DNA from 4 places in the Mycoplana sp. MJR14 genome. Region 1 is predicted to be linked to each of the others. Evidence: riboswitches for the same ligand, from Rfam matches in the RefSeq annotation. Region 1 holds a riboswitch; each other region holds the start of a gene.
The links. Region 1 has a riboswitch for cobalamin ahead of P0086_RS11750 (hypothetical protein). Riboswitches for the same ligand answer to the same signal wherever they lie in the genome.
Positions count from the first base shown of each region.

Region 2: linked by a shared signal. The riboswitch ahead of bluB (5,6-dimethylbenzimidazole synthase) and the one ahead of P0086_RS11750 (hypothetical protein) in region 1 are both predicted to bind cobalamin.
Region 3: linked by a shared signal. The riboswitch ahead of P0086_RS06900 (aromatic ring-hydroxylating dioxygenase subunit alpha) and the one ahead of P0086_RS11750 (hypothetical protein) in region 1 are both predicted to bind cobalamin.
Region 4: linked by a shared signal. The riboswitch ahead of P0086_RS21465 (CbtB-domain containing protein) and the one ahead of P0086_RS11750 (hypothetical protein) in region 1 are both predicted to bind cobalamin.

Region 1 is NZ_JARGEO010000004.1:243,418-247,861, forward strand. Features, by position in the region: gene metH (methionine synthase) at 1-2,272, opposite strand, end outside; gene P0086_RS11750 (hypothetical protein) at 2,352-2,567, opposite strand; cobalamin riboswitch at 2,670-2,884, opposite strand; gene P0086_RS11755 (glucoamylase family protein) at 3,328-4,444, shown strand, end outside.
Region 2 is NZ_JARGEO010000011.1:87,052-91,495, forward strand. Features, by position in the region: gene P0086_RS21200 (phytanoyl-CoA dioxygenase family protein) at 1-696, opposite strand, end outside; gene P0086_RS21205 (DUF2865 domain-containing protein) at 1,102-2,163, shown strand; gene bluB (5,6-dimethylbenzimidazole synthase) at 2,185-2,871, opposite strand; cobalamin riboswitch at 2,917-3,147, opposite strand; gene P0086_RS21215 (diguanylate cyclase) at 3,216-4,444, opposite strand, start outside.
Region 3 is NZ_JARGEO010000002.1:545,719-550,162, forward strand. Features, by position in the region: gene P0086_RS06900 (aromatic ring-hydroxylating dioxygenase subunit alpha) at 1-1,165, opposite strand, end outside; cobalamin riboswitch at 1,271-1,468, opposite strand; gene P0086_RS06905 (arylsulfatase) at 1,854-3,545, shown strand; gene P0086_RS06910 (DUF6656 family protein) at 3,691-4,302, shown strand; gene P0086_RS06915 (MBL fold metallo-hydrolase) at 4,323-4,444, opposite strand, start outside.
Region 4 is NZ_JARGEO010000011.1:144,403-148,846, forward strand. Features, by position in the region: gene cobW (cobalamin biosynthesis protein CobW) at 106-1,155, opposite strand; gene cobU (bifunctional adenosylcobinamide kinase/adenosylcobinamide-phosphate guanylyltransferase) at 1,160-1,687, opposite strand; gene P0086_RS21460 (CbtA family protein) at 1,687-2,469, opposite strand; gene P0086_RS21465 (CbtB-domain containing protein) at 2,482-2,658, opposite strand; cobalamin riboswitch at 2,701-3,010, opposite strand; gene P0086_RS21470 (peptidoglycan-binding protein) at 3,116-4,444, opposite strand, start outside.

The DNA.
Region 1 (4,444 bases):
CCTCCATGTAGGGCAAGAGCAGGGCGACGGCCTGCTTCATGACGCGGGCGGATTTCACCACCTGCGGCAGGAACATCTTCCCGGCCCCGAAAAGGTCGCCGACGACGTTCATGCCGGCCATCAGCGGGCCCTCGATGACGTGCAGCGGCCGTTCGGCGCCCTGCCGCGCTTCCTCCGTATCGGCCTCGACGAATTCGGTGATGCCGTTGACGAGGGCGTGCTCGAGGCGCTTCTCCACCGGCCACTCGCGCCAGGCGAGGTCCTTCTCCCTGGCCTCCTTGCCGGCCGCGCCCTTGAAGCGTTCGGCGATCTCCAGCAGGCGCTCGGTCGACGTCCCGCCGGCTTTCGGAACGCGGTTCAGCACCACGTCCTCGCAGGCTTCGCGCAGGTCGGGTTCGATCGTGTCGTAGACGGCGAGCTGACCGGCATTGACGATGCCCATGTCCATGCCCGCCTGGATGGCGTGGTAGAGGAAGACCGCGTGCATCGCCTCGCGCACCGGCTCGTTGCCGCGGAAGGAGAAGGAGAGGTTGGAGACGCCGCCGGACACGTGGACGTGCGGCAGGGTGGCGGTGATCTCGGCCGTCGCCTCGATGAAGTCGACGCCGTAATTGTCGTGCTCCTCGATGCCGGTGGCGACCGCAAAGATGTTCGGGTCGAAGACGATGTCTTCCGGGGCGAGGCCGGCGACCTCGGTGAGGAGCCTGTAGGCGCGGGTGCAGATCTCGACCTTGCGCGCCCTGGTGTCGGCCTGGCCCTTCTCGTCGAAGGCCATGACGACGACGGCGGCGCCATAGGCACGCACGAGTTTCGCATGGTGCAGGAAGGCTTCCTCGCCTTCCTTCAGTGAGATCGAATTGACCAGCGGCTTGCCCTGCACGCATTTCAGGCCGGCCTCGATCACCTCCCATTTCGAACTGTCGATCATCACCGGCACGCGGGCGATGTCCGGCTCGGCGGCAATCAGGTTGAGGTATTCCACCATGGCCTTGCCGGAATCGATCAGGCCTTCGTCCATGTTGATGTCGATCACCTGTGCGCCGTTCGCCACCTGGTCGCGCGCGACGTCCAGCGCTGCGGCATAGTCGCCGGCGGTGATCAGCTTGCGGAATTTCGCCGAGCCGGTGACGTTGGTACGTTCGCCGACGTTGACGAAGGGGATGGCCTCGGTCAGCGTGAAGGGCTCGAGGCCGGAAAGGCGCATGTGGCGCGGAATGTCGGGGATCGGCCGCGGCCGGTGGCGTGCGGCCGCGGCGGCGATCGCCTCGATATGCGCCGGCGTCGAGCCGCAGCAGCCGCCGACGATGTTGACGAGGCCGTCGCGCATGAAGCCCTCGATCTGAGCGGCCATCTCCGCCGGCGTCTCGTCATACTTGCCAAACGCGTTCGGCAGGCCGGCGTTCGGATAGGCGCAGACGAAGGTGTCGGCGACGGACGAGATCTCGTCCAGATGGGCGCGCATGGCGTTGGCGCCGAGCGCGCAGTTCAGCCCGATCGAGAAGGGCCGCGCGTGGCGGACCGAGTTCCAGAACGCCTCCGGCGTCTGGCCGGACAGGGTGCGGCCGGACAGGTCGGTGATGGTGCCGGAGATCATGATGGGCAGCTCGATGCCCTTTTCCTCGAAGACTTCGCGGGTGGCGAAGATCGCGGCCTTGGCGTTCAGCGTGTCGAAGATCGTCTCGATCAGGATGATGTCGGCGCCGCCGTCGATCAGGCCGCGGACCTGGCCGGCATAGGCGAGCCTGAGATCGTCGAAGGTGACGGCGCGGTAGCCGGGATTGTTGACGTCCGGGGAGATCGAGGCGGTGCGGTTGGTCGGGCCGAGCGCGCCGGCGACGAAGCGGCGCCGGCCGTCCTTTTTCTGCGCGCGCAGGCCGGCGCGGCGGGCAAGGCGTGCGCCGTCGCGGTTGAGCTCGTAGACCATGTCCTCCATGCCGTAGTCGGCCTGGGCGATGGTCGTCGACGAGAAGGTGTTGGTCTCGAGGATGTCGGCGCCGGCCAGCGCGTAGCGATAGTGGATGTCCTCGATCGCGGCCGGCTGGGTCAGCGTCAGGAGGTCGTTGTTGCCCTGCTGGTGGCAGGCGCAGTCGCCGAAGCGGCTGCCGCGGAAATCGTCCTCGACCAGGCCCAGCGTCTGGATCTCCGTTCCCATCGCGCCGTCGAGCACGAGGATGCGCTCACGCGCGGCGGCATGGAGCGCCTCGGCGATGTCCTTGCCGTTGCGGGGTGGAAGTTCCGGACCGAAAAGGTCGTCGAGGTCGGCCGATGCCATGGCGAAGCCCTCCGATGCAGCATGTCTGCATCGGAGATCACATAAAGATATGTTTATGTCAATATGTCTTTATGTTGCTTCAGTGCGGCCTGCCCGTTCGCCCCGCCAGCTGTTCGAACAGCCTCCGGAGCCGGACGATGTCCGGATCGCGGTCCTGATAGGGTGCGAGCTTGCTGATTTCCTTTGCGGCCGCCACGGCGAGATCGGCGCCGCGCGGCTGCCACAGCAGCCAGGAGATGAAGACGGATTCCGGCCTGCCGGAGCCGGAGGGTTCGGAATTGATGATGGCAGACATTTGACTTCCCCAATCTTGGAATTGGGGGATGACCGGACGCACGCATGCTGGAGTTCCGCTTCGACGCGGAGCAAGCGCACCCGTGGGACACCCCGCCCATGGACGTTACGAGTTCATCAGGGCAGGTCTCCTGGCTTGCGGGTCGTCGCTTCTGTCCGGCCTTCCCGACGCTTTCGCGCCAGTGGCATGGGGGACAGCGGCTCGCCGCCTACAGTTGCGGGGGCAGCGCCGGAATGGATGGTTTCCCATCGCACCGGCTTCCCTCTTCGCTTCCTCATCTTCGACGATTCGGAAGAACCCTGATGGCCGCAAGGTGGCTCGGCAGCGGGGCCGCTGTCAACGCGGCAAAAGGCGTTGTCGACCGAAATGAATCCGGAACGGAACCGAATCGGCGGCGTCGCGTTCAGGCCCCGTTCACCGCTGATCGCGTAGGGCAGTCGCGGTATATAATGGCCTATCTATTGTCGGAGTGGACTTGCCCTGCCTTCCAGTTCTGTTGCAACAGCCTGCCATTGCGGCTAAAGAATGCCGTTTTCATGCGTCACTCAGTCAAGCGGGATATGGATATATCGTCCGTTGCAGTTCGCCCACGAACCGATGGGCGCGTGCCCGTGCGTCTTGGTCCTTCCGACGGGCCGTCGCGGAGGAAACGAATGACGCCGTCCCGTGACGCGGAGCCGCACGGATAGTCCCGCCTGCCGAATGCAATCCGGCTGCCGCCGGAACCACCAACCCTGCTCGAAAACAGAAAAAGACGCTGATGTCCCTTCACAACCGACCACAGACTTCGTCGCGCGAGACGGAATCCAAGCAGATCGACTACAACGACTCGATCCGGGATACCTATTTCACCCTCGAGGAACTGAGCGCCTGCGGTGAGGACCTGGCGAGAAACGGCGCGCAGACGCTGCCGGGCTTCACGCCGTTCGACTTCCGTGCCCGGCACCGGGAGAACGAGAAGGAGATCTTCCGCGTCTACCAGACGACCGCCCGCGACGTCGAGGCGGGCATGACGATCACGCCGGCGGCCGAATGGCTGCTCGACAACTACTATGTGGTCGAGGAGGCGATCCAGGAAGTGCGCCGCGACTTCCCGCGGCGTTTCTATCGCCAGCTGCCGACGATGAAGATCGGCGACGTCGAAATCCCGCGCACGCTGGCGCTCGGCTGGCTCTACGTCGCCCATACCCAGAGCAGCGTCTCGCGCGAGAGCCTGACGGCGATCGTCGAAGGCTTCCAGAAGGTCGAGGCCTTCAAGATCGGCGAATTGTGGGCGCTGCCGTCGATCGTCCGCTTCATCCTGATCGAGAACCTGCGGCGCATTTCCAGCCGCGTCGAGCGCTCGCGCGGCATGCGCCGCAAGGCGAACGAGGTGGCCGACGAGCTGATCCGCCAGAACGACCCGGAAAAGAGCGTCGTGATCCTGCGCGAGATCGAGCATCTCGTCGCCGACAACACCTTCGTGGCGCAACTGCTCTATCGCCTGCGCGACGGCTTGCAGGCCTCGGGTGCCGCCATCCAGTGGCTGGAGAAGCAGATCGAGGCGCGCGGCACTGACCTCGAGGAGGTGCTCGTCGCCGAGCAGAACCGGCTGTCGTCCGGCAATGTCACGATGAGCAACCTGATCAAGGGCCTGCGCTCGATCGACGACACGGAATGGCCCGTCTGGGTGGAGAGCGTCAGCCGCCTCGATGCGGCGCTGCGCGAGGGCTCCGACTATACCGAGCTCGATTTCGGCTCGCGCAATTCCTATCGCGACACGATCGAGAAGATGGCCCGCCGCTCGGGCAAGACCGAGCTCGAGGTGACCCAGATCGCGCTGGCGCTGACCGCCGAGGACATGGCGGCCGGCAACGTCGCCGGTGCGCACGAGGCCA
Region 2 (4,444 bases), on a different contig from region 1:
ATACTTGTTCTCGATCGTGTCGGCGCTCTCGCTGATGCGCTGCTCCCAGGCGAGCCGCTGCGGCGTCACCTTGTGCGAGCCCGGCACGTAGGAGAACGGCCCGTCCTCCTCGCCGACGTCCTTGAGGAACAGCCAGGCCTTCGCGGTCGGCTGGAAGGTGTCGCTGTGCAGCGCGGTCTGCGGATCGGCCGCCGTCTCCTTCGACGGCGTCGACGCCAGCGCCATCACCACCTGCACGACCAGCAGCGGCTGGCCGTCGCTCGAGGACACGTAGCGCAGGAGATTGGACATGCGCGGATCGTTGCGCGCCGCCTTGAAGCCCGGAAGCCGCTCCACGTCGCTGTCGTCGATCAGCGCGCGCCGGGTCACGGTCGTCCCCTGCAGCATGTCGTAGCGGTCGAAGTCGCTGTTCTCCAGCTCCGAAGTCACCTGCGCGAACACCTCCGGCGGCAGGAAGTTCTCGATCTTCACGAAGCCGTTCTCGTCGTATTCGCGCCGCTGCTCGGCGGTGACCAGGTGCGCCAGAGACTTGCGCCGCCAATCGGCCATGTCCATGGCGAGCGACACCCGCTTGGCATGCAGGCCCATCCTGTTCAGCGTCTTGCTGCCGATGATGGGATTGTCCGCGAAGGACTTGGCACCCGAGGCCAGCTGGAGCGCATAGAACGGGCTGAGCAGAACGGAGGAAAGGCGCATGCGGTGACCTATGGTGCGTTCGACGGGATGGCGGCGCCGGAAGGCGGGCAACATGCCCCGCCAGGGGCCGCCGCAGCCAGCATTTGCTACACCAAGGGCACGGCGATAGCAATTCCGCTGCGTAAAACATGAAGAAAGAAATCAACTATTATTGACGTTAATCACTTTCGAGGGAGTGCATTGCCCATTTGCCCCTCCAAGCTATGATCGTGAGGAAGGATGCCCGGTCTGCGGCGGAAATCACGGGCTCCCGCCCGACCCGCCGGAACCGGAGAACCGCTTCGGCGTTACTCAAGCCGCCCTCGCCCGTCGCACCCGACCCGCGAGGCAAACGCGACGGGAGGGGACGAGGTGCAGTGGGGACTGGGAAGAGTGTGGGTTCTGGCCGCTGCGACGGCCCTCCCGATGGCCCCGTCATTGGCCCTGTCATTGGCCTTGTCGCTGGCGCCGACCCATGCTCGGGCGCAGGACGTCTGCAGCGATCTCCAGTCGCAGCTCGTCAACCTGCCGCCCGCGGCCGATAGCGCCCAGCAGGTGCGCAGCTACGCCAGCGCCATCGCAAGGCAGAACATCGAACTGCGCCAGGCAAGGGCCGACCTTCGCCGGCTCGGCTGCAGCAACGGCAGCGTCACCGTCTTCGGCGGTCAGAATGCCGGCGCCTGCGCCGCCATCACGTCGACGATCGACCAGATGGAGCGCAACCTCCGGCAACTCGTGCAACAGCGTGACGAGGCGTCCTTCGGCGGCGATCCGGCCGAGCGCGGCCGCATCCTGGCGGCCCTGTCGGAGAACGGCTGCGAGGGGACCATCGCGGCCGAGTCATCCGCAGAGGCAGAGGCAGAAGTGACCATGGAGGGCGGCGATCTTCCCGAAATCGACGATCCGGACATGCCGACGACGTTCGACAACATGGGCGCGGCAGCGCAGGATGGCCCGCTGCGGACGGTGTGCGTGCGCACCTGCGACGGCGGCTTCTTCCCGATATCGTCGGCGGCGACCCCGCTCGACTTCCGCCGGGACCAGCGCGCCTGTTCGATGATGTGCCCGCAGACCGAGACGGAGCTCTTCTACCAGCCGCTGCAGTCGCTCGACAGCAGCAACATGATCTCGACACTGACCGGACGGCCCTATACCGCTCTGGCGAACGCCTACGCCTACCAGTCCCGCGACCGCTCCGCCGACCCGTCCTGCGGCTGCGACCTTGCCGGCTACTACCGCAAGATGGCGGGCGCCGGCGGCGGCGCGTCGAACGCCGCCGCGGGCACGAAGCCGGGCACGATCAGGCAGGATGTCGGCTCGGTGACGACGATCCGGATGCATCCGGTCGCGGGCGCCGCAGCCCCCGGAACGGTCGTCAACGAGCGGCCCTACGATCCGGAAAAGGACCGGGTGCGGATGGTCGGGCCGAGCTTCCTTCCCGACGACCAGCCGCCGCTCGACCTTCGCAACCCCGGCGGGGCGAACTGAACCGCTGCGAAGCCTCGGCCGTCAGCGCCGCTGCCCCCACCGGTCGGCGAAGACCAGTTCCTCCAGCGGCAGCCGCTGGCGCCATCCCTTGAGCGCGAGCTCGGGCTCCTCGTAGAGGCGATCGACGTAGCCCAGGCAGAGCCAGGCGACGATCTCGATCCGCTCGGGAATGCCGAGCAGCGCACGGATGTCGGCATCGTGGAAGATGCTGACCCAGCCGACGCCCACCCCTTCCGCCCGCGCCGCCAGCCACAGGTTCTGCACGGCGCACACGGTCGAATAGGCATCCATGCGCGGATTGTGCGTGCGCCCCAGCACCACGCTGCCGGCCCGGTCCGGGTCGCAGGTCACGCAGAGGCTGACGGGCGCCTTGAGGATGCCCTCCAGCTTCAGTGTCCGGTAACGTTCCTGGCGCTCGCCGGAAAAGAGCGCGGCCGCCTCCTCGTTGGCGCGCTGGAACGCCCGGTGGGCGCCGGCGCGCACCGCCTGGTCGCGCACGACGATGAAGCTCCAGGGCTGCATGAAGCCGACGGACGGCGCACTGTGGGCGGCACCCAGCAGGCGCTCCAGCAGATCGTCCGGCAGCGGATCGCTCAGGAACTGGTCACGCACGTCGCGACGGGTCTCGATGGCGCGGTAGACTGCGGCCCGTTCGGCCGCCGTGAAGGGTTGGACGGGAACAAGCTCGTCCCGCTTGGAAGGTCGCATCGTCAACTCCCCAACAATGCTCGCGACCCCACCGCCGTCCGCGCGGGCGGGTCCATCTCGCCAGGCCGGTCTTCTGACTTCGGATCGCCCGGCCACGCCCGCCTTCCCGGCCTTTCGACCAGTGGCTGTCTGGCGAGGGGTTTCCCTCGCGGCTTGGCCGTCCCCGTCACAGCGTTGGGCACGTTCCGGCTTCGGCGCACGCGGACGTCGTCCTCGGCCCCACCGGATTCCCGATTCTCCCCGCGCAAGCGGGGCACCTAGCAGCGCCATTTGCACATGCGGGGCGAAAGTGCGCAAGAGGGCCCGTCCGGCGTCTGCCGGATATCCCCTTGCAGGGCGTGTGTTCAGGCCGCCTCGATGTCCGAGGTCGGTTGGGCGCCGCCGGGCACGCCGTAGTGGGCGCGGTTGCGGCCCGCGTTCTTGGCCGAATAGAGCGCCGCATCGGCTGCAAGCATGATCGCATGCGCCGACTGGCCATGGTGGGGAAAGGCGCCGATGCCGGCGCTGCCGCCGATCTGGAGCAACTGGCCCTGGAAGGGCACGGGCACCAGCGCATCGCGCACGAAGCCTTCGGCAAGCGGAAGGGTGATCTCAGGGTCCGTGATCCCCGGAAGCAGCACCGCGAACTCGTCGCCCCCGAGACGCGCGACCACCCCGTGCTCTCCGAGCCGGGCCATGAACCGCGCGGCGACGGCGCGCAGGACCTCGTCGCCGGCCGCATGCCCATGCCGGTCGTTGACCGCCTTGAACCGGTCGAGGTCGATGGCGATGATCGAAAAGGCCCTCTGCCCCCTCCGGGAAAGGTCGGTGATCGCGTGATCGAACCCGGATCGACTGAGGACGCCGGTCAGTGCGTCATGGCGCGCCAGATGGGCGTTCTTCGCCTCGCTTCGCTCGAGCGCGCGCACGAGCGAGGAGAACTTGACCGCGCCGAAGCCCATCACGACGACGAAGATCGCGATCAGCGCGGCGATGTGCGGCACCGCCATGGTCCAGACGAACGATCCCGGACGGTTCGGACGCCACGAAGCCACCATCGGGTTGAAGGCGTCGCCGCCCACGCCGGTCGTCAGAAGGTTCGGGTCGTCGGTCGTGATCGGCGAGAAGCCGAGGCCGGTGAGCCCCAGGCGCCGCTCGGATTCCGCCAGCATCGACGCCGTCACCGGCTTGACCGTGATCATCAGCACGGGGCTCCGGCGCTCGTCGGGGATGAACAGCCGCCGCGGCACCACCGCCTGGACGACGACGATGCTCATGCCCCCCTCGATCACCCGCATGCCCGTTGCGCTGATCTGCGGCACGCCCCCGTTCACGCGACCGGCACTCGTCGGCGACTTCGCCACGATCCAGCCGTCGCGCGTGCGCCGCAAGGAGGCGTGGTAGCTCGCCGTCGCCCGCTTGATCAGGTCGCTGATCCAGTAGAGCACCTCTTCCGACTGCCCGTCCGGCACGATGATGCCGTCGCGCATGGCCAGAACCGGTTCGCCGGCCGGTTTGACGAACACCAGCCACGAAAAGCCGGACTCCCGCCACAGCCAGTTCCGGAGGTCGTGCCTGATGAACCGCTCGCTGA
Region 3 (4,444 bases), on a different contig from region 1:
TCACGCCGCCCTCGTCGACCGGCGAATAGGGGCCGGGCTCGTAGGCGGGCGAGCGGATGCCGAAGGCGTTCTCCTCGACGATCCGGCGGTCCTGGTCGTTGGTCTCGGTCCAGACGTGGGTCAGTTCGTCGAGCGAATAGTCCACGCCCTCGACGGCGTCCTTGTTGACGAGCCACTTGGTCGTCACCTGCGTCAGCTCGGGGCCGAGCGGCAGGACGCGGAAGGTGATGGCATGGTCGGCCAGCACATGGTTCCAGGTCGTCGGGTAGTGGAACATCAGAAGCGTGCCGATGTGGCTCTCCTGCACGTCGCCGGACAGCGGCCGGCGGACGGCGCGGGCACCCGACATGGTGTAGCTCTCGGCATCGTCGATCAGCGGCATGCGGGCGAGGCGGAACTGGCCGGAGGGCGACATGCGGAACTCGCTCGGCAGGCCGGAGGCCTCGCATTTCGCCCAGTGGGCGGCGATCACCGGATCGTCCTTGGCGCCCTGCACGCCGGTGGCGCTCGGCGCCTCGGGATAGGTGCGGCAGAGCTCGGGATGGTTGGCCGCGCAGTGATAGCACTCGCGGTTGTTCTCCCAGACGAGCTTCCAGTTGCCCTTCTCGACGATGGTGCTCTCGAAGGCGACCTTGGTCTCGCCGAGGCGATGGCGGACGAGATAGGGCTCGGCGAGTTCCCGATAGGGCGCGAAGTCCGGCGCCTCGTCGGCGAGGCAGATGAAGATGTAGCCGCCGACCGTCTCGCAATGGACGGGTTTCAGGCCGTGCTGGCTCTTGTCGAAGTCTTCGGCCATGTGGCGGGCGAAGAGCAGCGTGCCGTCGAGCTCGTAGGTCCACTGGTGGTAGGGACAGACGAGCTTGGCGGACGCCCCCTTGTGCTGGGTGCAGACGCGCGAACCGCGGTGGCGACAGGAATTGTGCAGCGCGCGGATGACGCCCTGGCGGTCGCGGGTGACGACGAGCGGGTAGTCGCCGACCTGCAGGGTGAAGTAGTTGCCGGCCCGCGGGATCTCGCAGTCGTGGCCGACGAACAGCCAGTCGCGATACCAGATCGTCTCCAGATCGAGCTTGTAGTGGTCCTGGTCGATGTAGAACGCCTGATCGAGGCTGTAGCCCTCGCGCCGGTTCCTGATCTTGCGAAGTACGTCGCTGCGAATGTCCATTGCCGCTTCCTCAAAAAGCATTTGCTCGTCCGAAGCGGGCATGGGCAGTCGCGACCGTCGTGAAGACACGACTTCGCAGCGCCCCGGCTGCCCGCCGCAGCCAGTCACGTCATCTCTCTCCAAGGCTGGTTTCCGGGCTCGGGAGATGTCCTCTGCGGACCGCGCGGCGCCTTCCCGGACTTCTCCAGTGGCCTTTTGCCGCGATTTCTTCCCTTACCGTTGCGGGGGCAGCTCCGGATTTTCACCGGCTTCCCAATTATCCGCCCTCCCTAAAGAGGCAGCACCTTGAGCCTCTTCATCTAAGCGGAAAGGCGGGACGCCGTGCCGCTCAATTGCGACGTCGCCTTCCGCTTTGGCGACAGTGCGCGTCTTGCGATGCACAATGAAATAACGTTTTTATTTCAAATATTTGCCTCATCGGAAACCATCAGCAGATCAACAAATGTGCGACAAGACCGCAAAAGAGGCAGATAGTCTCTTTGCGTCACAACCGCGACCAGGTCGGGATCGGCCAGGCACCTCGGCAAGTGCAACCGGAACCGTTTCGTGGTAGCGTGACGTCGCGCGGCCTACCCGCGCCGGACCTCGGCGGAGGGCGGGGCCCCGCACCTCCGCGCATAATCGCCTCTGTGGCGACAACCAGCATATCCTCAGCAGCAAATGTCGACCTGTCACGGGAGGGTGAGCCATGGCCACCGATAGCGCATGTGACGACAGCAGCCGCACGCATGAAGGCAGCGAACCGGCCCTGAGCCGACGGAGCCTGCTTCTGGCAGGAACCGCGCTCGCCGCCGCCTCGACACTCGGCGGAACCGGGTCGCCGGCCCAGGCCCAGACCCAGACGCAGACCCAGACGCAGCCGGCTGCGCCGGCGAGCGGCAGGCCGCCGAACATCCTCGTCATCTGGGGCGACGACATCGGCATCTGGAACATCTCCGCCAACAGCCGCGGGATGATGGGCTACAGGACGCCCAATATCGACCGGATCGCCGCGGAGGGCCTGTCGTTTTCCGACTACTACGGCCAGCAGAGCTGCACCGCCGGACGCGCCGCCTTCCTCGGCGGCAACGTGCCGGTGCGCACGGGGATGACCAAGGTCGGCCTGCCCGGCGCGGCGCAGGGCTGGCAAATGACCGACGTGACCGTCGCCACCGTGCTCAAGGCGCAGGGTTATGCGACCGGACAGTTCGGCAAGAACCATCAGGGCGACCGCGACGAACACCTGCCGACGATGCACGGCTTCGACGAGTTCCTCGGCAACCTCTATCACCTCAATGCCGAGGAGGAGCCGGAGAACCGCGACTATCCGCGCGACCGGGTCCTGGCCAACGGCAAGACCTTCCTCGAGCAGTTCGGCCCGCGCGGCGTTCTGCACAGCTGGGCCAATCCCGACGGCACGCAGAAGATCGAGAACACCGGGCCGCTGACGAAGAAGCGGATGGAGACGATCGACGAGGAGACGCTGGCCGCCGCCAAGGACTTCATCACCCGGCAGAACCAGGCGGGGAAGCCCTTCTTCTGCTGGTGGAACGGCACACGGATGCATTTCCGTACCCATGTGAAGGAGCAGAACAAGGGGATCTCCGGGCCGAGCGGCGACGAGTACCATGACGGCATGGTCGAGCACGACATGCATGTCGGCGAACTCCTGAAGCTGCTCGACGACCTCGGCATCGCGCAGGACACGGTGGTGCTCTATTCCACCGACAACGGCCCGCACTACAACACCTGGCCCGACGCCGGCACGACGCCGTTCCGCAGCGAGAAGAACTCCAACTGGGAGGGGGCCTACCGCGTGCCGGCCTTCGCCCGCTGGCCGGGCCGGTTCCCGGCCGGAGAGACCCTGAACGGCATCGTCGCGCACGAGGACTGGCTGCCGACCTTCGCCGCGATCGCCGGCGATCCGGACATCAAGACGAAGCTCGCCAACACCGTCGAGCTCAATGGCCGCAGCTACCGCAACTACATCGACGGCTACAACCAGCTCGACTACCTGAGCGGCAAGGCCGACCAGTCGCCGCGGCACGAATTCTGGTACGTCAACGACGACGGGCAGGTCGTGGCGGCGCGCTACGACGACTGGAAGGCAGTGTTCCTGGAGAACCGCGGCCAGGCCTTCGGCGTCTGGCGCGAGCCGTTCACCGAACTGCGCGTGCCGCTGCTCTTCAATCTCAGGCGCGACCCGTTCGAGAAGGCGCAGCACAACTCCAACACCTACAACGACTGGTTCCTCGACCGCGTCTTCGTGATCGTGCCGATCCAGGGCATGGCGGCGCAGTTCCTGCAGACGATGAAGGACTATCCGCCGAGCCAGTCGCCGGGATCGTTCAACCTCAGCAAGATCGAGGCGCAACTGCGCGCATCGGGCGGCGGCGACTGATCGCTGCGGCCAGCGGATCCGGCCGCCGCGCGGCGGCCGGATTTCCGGCCGGTCAATCCGCAGGCCTGTGCTGCGGCGTAAGGGCGGCGTTAACCATAAGCGGGCATCATCCGGGCCAGACCGCCCTGCCCTCCGGAGCCCCGCCGTGCTGCCCACTCCCGCCCCGAAATTCAGATACTACGACGCCGTCGCCTACAAGCGGGCGCAGCGCGGCCGCTCGGTCGCCTACACGGACTTCCTGAGGACGGGGAAGCTGGAGCGGCGCGAGTGGAACGAGACGGAGAAGCGCTACCTCACCTATCGCGAGGTGGCCGAGGCCACCGGCCGCAGGCTGGAGCAGGCCGGCACGGTCACGCACGAGCGCATCAACGGCTTCCACCGCTCGATCCGCTTTCCGAAGCTGATCTTCCACCGCACGCTGGCCACGATGCCGCATCTCGGCTACTGCCACGTCACCGTGTCGAACTCCCGCCTGCCGCAGCACGAGGACGTGCAGTGGTCCTTCTACATGGCGAACTTCTATTCGGAGATCGGCGACGGGGAGCGCTTCTTCGCCGGCATCAGCCCGAAGTTCAAGCGCATGTACTTCGCCGTCGCCATCCGCCCGGCGGAGGCCGAGGGCCGGCTGGAGATCGACCGCAAGGTCGGCGAGGACGGCGTCCTCTTCCATACCCACGACCCGAAGGAAGCGATGAAGAACGTGCTCCTGCTCGGCGCCCGCAACGAGGAGCTGCGCAAGATCATCCGGGCGATCTGAGCCGGCATCGTTCCCGCGTCTCAGCGGACGATCGGGCCATCCGCCTTCTTCCAGGCGGCAATGCCGCCCTCGATGTGGCAGGCGCCGAGAAGACCGGCCGCCTGCGCCGCCTCCACCGCCATCGCCGAACGTTCGCCATAGG
Region 4 (4,444 bases), on a different contig from region 1:
TCATCCCCGGCCCGAGGATCGTCCGGCCCGGCCCGCCCGCTCCCGCCCGCTCGCAGATGCGACGCAGGCCGCGGCGAGCGATGTGGCCGCGCCCCCATGCCCGGATCACACCGCAGCGGCGATCGCCGCGCGCACGGCCTGTTCGTCCATGTCGTGCAGGCCGATGACGACGAGGCGGGTGCCGCGGGTCTCGCCCGGCGCCCAGGCGCGCTCGAAATACTGGTCGATGCGGCTGCCGACCGCCTGGATCAGGAGCCGCATCGGCTTGCCGGGCACGTCGGCAAAGCCCTTGACGCGCAGCACGTCGTGCTCGGCGATCACGCCCTTCAGCCGCTCGACGAAGGCGGCCGGATCGGCGACAGCACCGACTTCGACGACGAAGCTGTCGAACTCGTCGTGATCGTGCGCCTCGCCGTTCTCGTGTTCCAGCTCGTGGTGCGACTTGCGGTTCTTGATGTCGTCCTCGGTGCCGACGCCGAGCCCGAGCAGGACGGCGGCGGCGACGTCGCCGTTCCTCGCCTCGATCATTGTCGGCTTGCGGGAGATCCGGGCGGCGACCTCGTCGCGCACCGTCTTCAGCCCGGCGGCGTCGATCAGGTCGGTCTTGTTGAGCACGATCAGGTCGGCGGCGGTCAGCTGGTCCTCGAACAGTTCCTCCAGCGGGCTCTCGTGGTCGAGGTTGTCGTCGTTGACGCGCAGCGCGTCCACGCGGTCATGGTCGTCGGCGAAACGCCCGGCGGCGACGGCGGCGCTGTCCACGACGGTCACCACGCCGTCCACCGTCACCTGCGTCTTGATCTCCGGCCAGTTGAAGGCGGCGACCAGCGGCTGCGGCAGCGCCAGGCCGGAGGTCTCGATGACGATATGGTCGGGGCGGTTCTCGCGCTCCAAAAGCTTCGACATGGTCGGGATGAAGTCGTCGGCGACGGTGCAGCAGATGCAGCCGTTGGTGAGCTCGATGATGTCGTCCTCGCTGCAGGCCTCCGCACCGCAGCCCTTCAGCACGTCGCCGTCGACGCCGAGATCGCCGAACTCGTTGATGATCAGCGCAATCCGCCGGCCGTTGGCGTTCTGCAGCAGGTTGCGGATCATCGTCGTCTTGCCCGCACCGAGGAAACCGGTGATGACGGTGGCGGGGATCTTTTGCTGGAGCATGGGCTCAACCCTTCATTTTCAGCGGCAGGCCTGCCGCGACAAAATAGACTTCGGAAGCGAGCTGCGCCACCTGCTGGTGCAGCCTGCCGGCGTGGTCGCGGAATTCGCGCGCCATCTGGTTGTCCGGGACGATCCCGAGCCCGACCTCGTTGGAGACGAAGATGAGCCGCCCGGGCGCGGTGACGACGGCGGCGGCGAGATCGTCGAAGGCTGCCGCCATGTCGTGCTTTTCGAGCATCAGGTTCGTCACCCACAGCGTCAGGCAATCGACGAGCAGCACCCGGTCCTCGCGCGCCGTGTCGTTGATGCGCTCCGGCAGCGCCAGCGGCTCCTCGTGCGTCACCCAGCCATGGCTGCCGCGCTGGGCCTTGTGCTGGTCGATCCGCGCGCGCATCTCGTCGTCCCAGGCGCGGCCGGTGGCGATGTAGTGCTTGGCAAGTCCGCTCTCCGCAGCCAGCCTTTCGGCGAATGCGGATTTTCCGGAACGCGCACCGCCCAGAACCAGGACGGCTCCGGGCGATGTCGTTTTCATCAGTCTGCCTTTGCGATCTTCTCGTTGGCGTAGCCCAGCGACAGGCCGAGCACGATCCAGAAGAACAGCGTCGTGGCGAGTGCGGCCACGGCGAACTCCGCCCCCAGCACGGCCGGCACGTTGCTGGCGATATCGGCCGGCTGCGGCGCGCCGTAGACCTGCGGCGCCGCGATCAGCGCGATGCCCGCGACCTTCGCCGCAAACCCGTCCTTCAGGATCACGAGATACAGCCCGACGGCCGATAGCACCACGGTCGCGACCCACCAGACCTGCCGGTCGCCGAGCTCGGCTGCCGGAAAGCCCGGAAGCTCCGGCGGCAGGCCGATCGACGGCAAGAGATGGACGGCGAGCCAGCCGGCAGCACCCCAGAGCGCACCGTTGGCAACCGTGATCGCATTGCCCGTCACAAGGCTGACGCCCGCCAGAAGCAGGGCGAAGCCGGCGCCGGTCACGAGATTGGCGAGCAGGGTCCCGGAAAAGCGGCTCATGCCGAACATGATGCCGCCCTCCTCATGCTCGCCCTCATGGGCATAGGCGACCGAGATCGGCGACAGATAGGCCGCGACCTCCGACAGCGCCGCGCCGATGCGCAGCGAGGAATGCTCCGCCTCCGGCTGAACCTCGGTGCCGGTCGCCGCGGGCGCGGCAGGCTCCGCCTCGCCACCCTCGTATTCCTCGGCATGCAGAATGAGCGGAATGACGCGCGCCTCCTGGGCGACCGTCATCAGGGCGCCGGAGAACAGCCCGGCCACCAGAGCGGCCAGGAGATACTTCACGATCATGACGTCAACTCCTCAGTGGCAGGGAAAGCCGTAGGAGTGGCGGGTATCGTGTGCGGTGTCGTGCAGCACGGACGAATTGGCAAGGCCTGCGCCGAATACCAGAAATCCGCCGACGAGAAGCGCAAAGAGACCGGCATAAAGACGATCGTTGAGGGAAAGCGAAACAGAAGAGACGTTCGAAGCAGCCATGACAACCTCCGTGCTGGCAACGGGGAAATCCCCAGGTCGGGCACCATGCCCTCATTGGCCGGCAGGTCTCCTGGCTCGCGGCGTCGGGCGCAATTGCGCCTGCGGCCCATCCTCGCCTTCCCGGGTGGAGCGCGGCATGAAAGGCGGACGATTCGTAGAAATAGAGGCGTCCAGACCCCGGTTCATCATGCCGCCACCCAGTGGCTTTTCCGGTCGCAACGACCGGTCGGATAGGCCTCGCCACTCTACAGTCGCGGGGTCGGCCGTGATTGGAGCGCCCTGATTGGGTCCACCCCGTCACGTTCCCATTTAAGCGCCCGTCCATCACTGGACCGGCGCACCTTCCAATAGTGGCGATGATTATGCCTGAGCAGGATGGAAGTCAATTGGCAGGAAACGGCGTCCGCCGCGTCGAATGCGTCGCCGCGGCGGATGCTCGATCAGGTGCCCTGGTCGCTCAGTAGCCCGGTCCGCTGATCGTCAGGTCGCCGCTCGGGCCGTAGCCGCCCCCGACCGGGCCTTCGAGGTAGTAGCCGTCGACCGGCCCCTCGTAGACGCCATAGCCGTCATTGTAGTAGCGGTCGCGCCGGGCGCGCTGGCGGGCGACGTATTCGCGGCTGCGGGCCTCGGCAAAGCGTGCCGACTGGCGCAATTCGCGGTACTGCTTGCGCGTCAGGTAGCCGTCCGGAGCATAGCCGGCCGAGCGCTGCCAGGCGGCGATCGCAGCACGCGTGCGCGGCCCGAAGACGCCGTCCGCCCCGCCGGTGCCGTAGCCGAGCGCGCTCAGCCAGCGCTGGGACTGCGCGCGCGTGCCCGTGTCGAGATAGGCCTCGCGCACGTCGGCCGGCGTCTGGTAGACCTTCGGTTGCTGGCCGGGCGCAGCCGGCGACTGACGCACGAGCGGCTCCGTTCCGGCTCCGAGAGGCGCAGCCGTGGCGGGCGCGTTGATGGCAGGCTCCCGGGTAGCGACGTCGCCCGGAGCCTCTTCGCTGCCGGCTGTGTTGCCGCCCTTTTCCAGCGCGGCGAGACGCTGGCGCGCCTCGTCGGCAAAACGGCCTTGCGGGAATTCGCGCAGGTAGCTCTCGAACGCCTGCGGCCGGCCGTTCAGCACGGCACGGCTCCAGCTGTTGTCCTCGCGGCGGGCCAGCCGCTCGGCCTCCCCGTCGGCTGCCGGGGCGCCGTCCGGGTTCGCCGCGGCGGTCGCAGCGGCATCGCCATCGGTGGGAAGCGCCTCGGTGTCGAGCGCGTCGGCCACGCTGCCGTCGGCGACAGGCGGTGCTGCGCTCGCAGCTTCCGCATTTGCCCGCTCCGCGTCAGCCTCGGCCGCTGCCGCCTCGGCCTTGGCCTTTTCGGCAGCGGCGGCATCCTCCCGCGCCTGCGCTTCCGCGGCGGCACGGGCCTCTTCCTCGGCCTTCGCCTTCTCGGCCTGTTCAGCGGCGAGCGCGCGTGCGCGTTCAGCTTCGGCTTCCGCAGCTGCCCGTTCCGCTTCCGCCCGTTCCGCCTCGGCCCGCGCGGCAGCGGCCGCCTCGGCCTGAGCCTTGGCTTCCGCCGCAGCCTTTGCTTCCGCTTCCGCCTTCAGCCGGGCCTGCTCGGCCTTCGCCTCCTGCTCGGCCCTCAGCCGTTCCGCCTCCGCCGCTTCGGCGGCGCGCTTGCGCTCGGCCTCGGCCGCCTGCCGTTCGGCTTCGGCCTTTGCCTCGGCGGCACGCCTGGCTTCGGCCTCGGCCCGCGCCTGCTCTTCCTTGCGCTGCCGCTCGGCCTCTTCCACGCGTTTGCGTTCGGCTTCCGC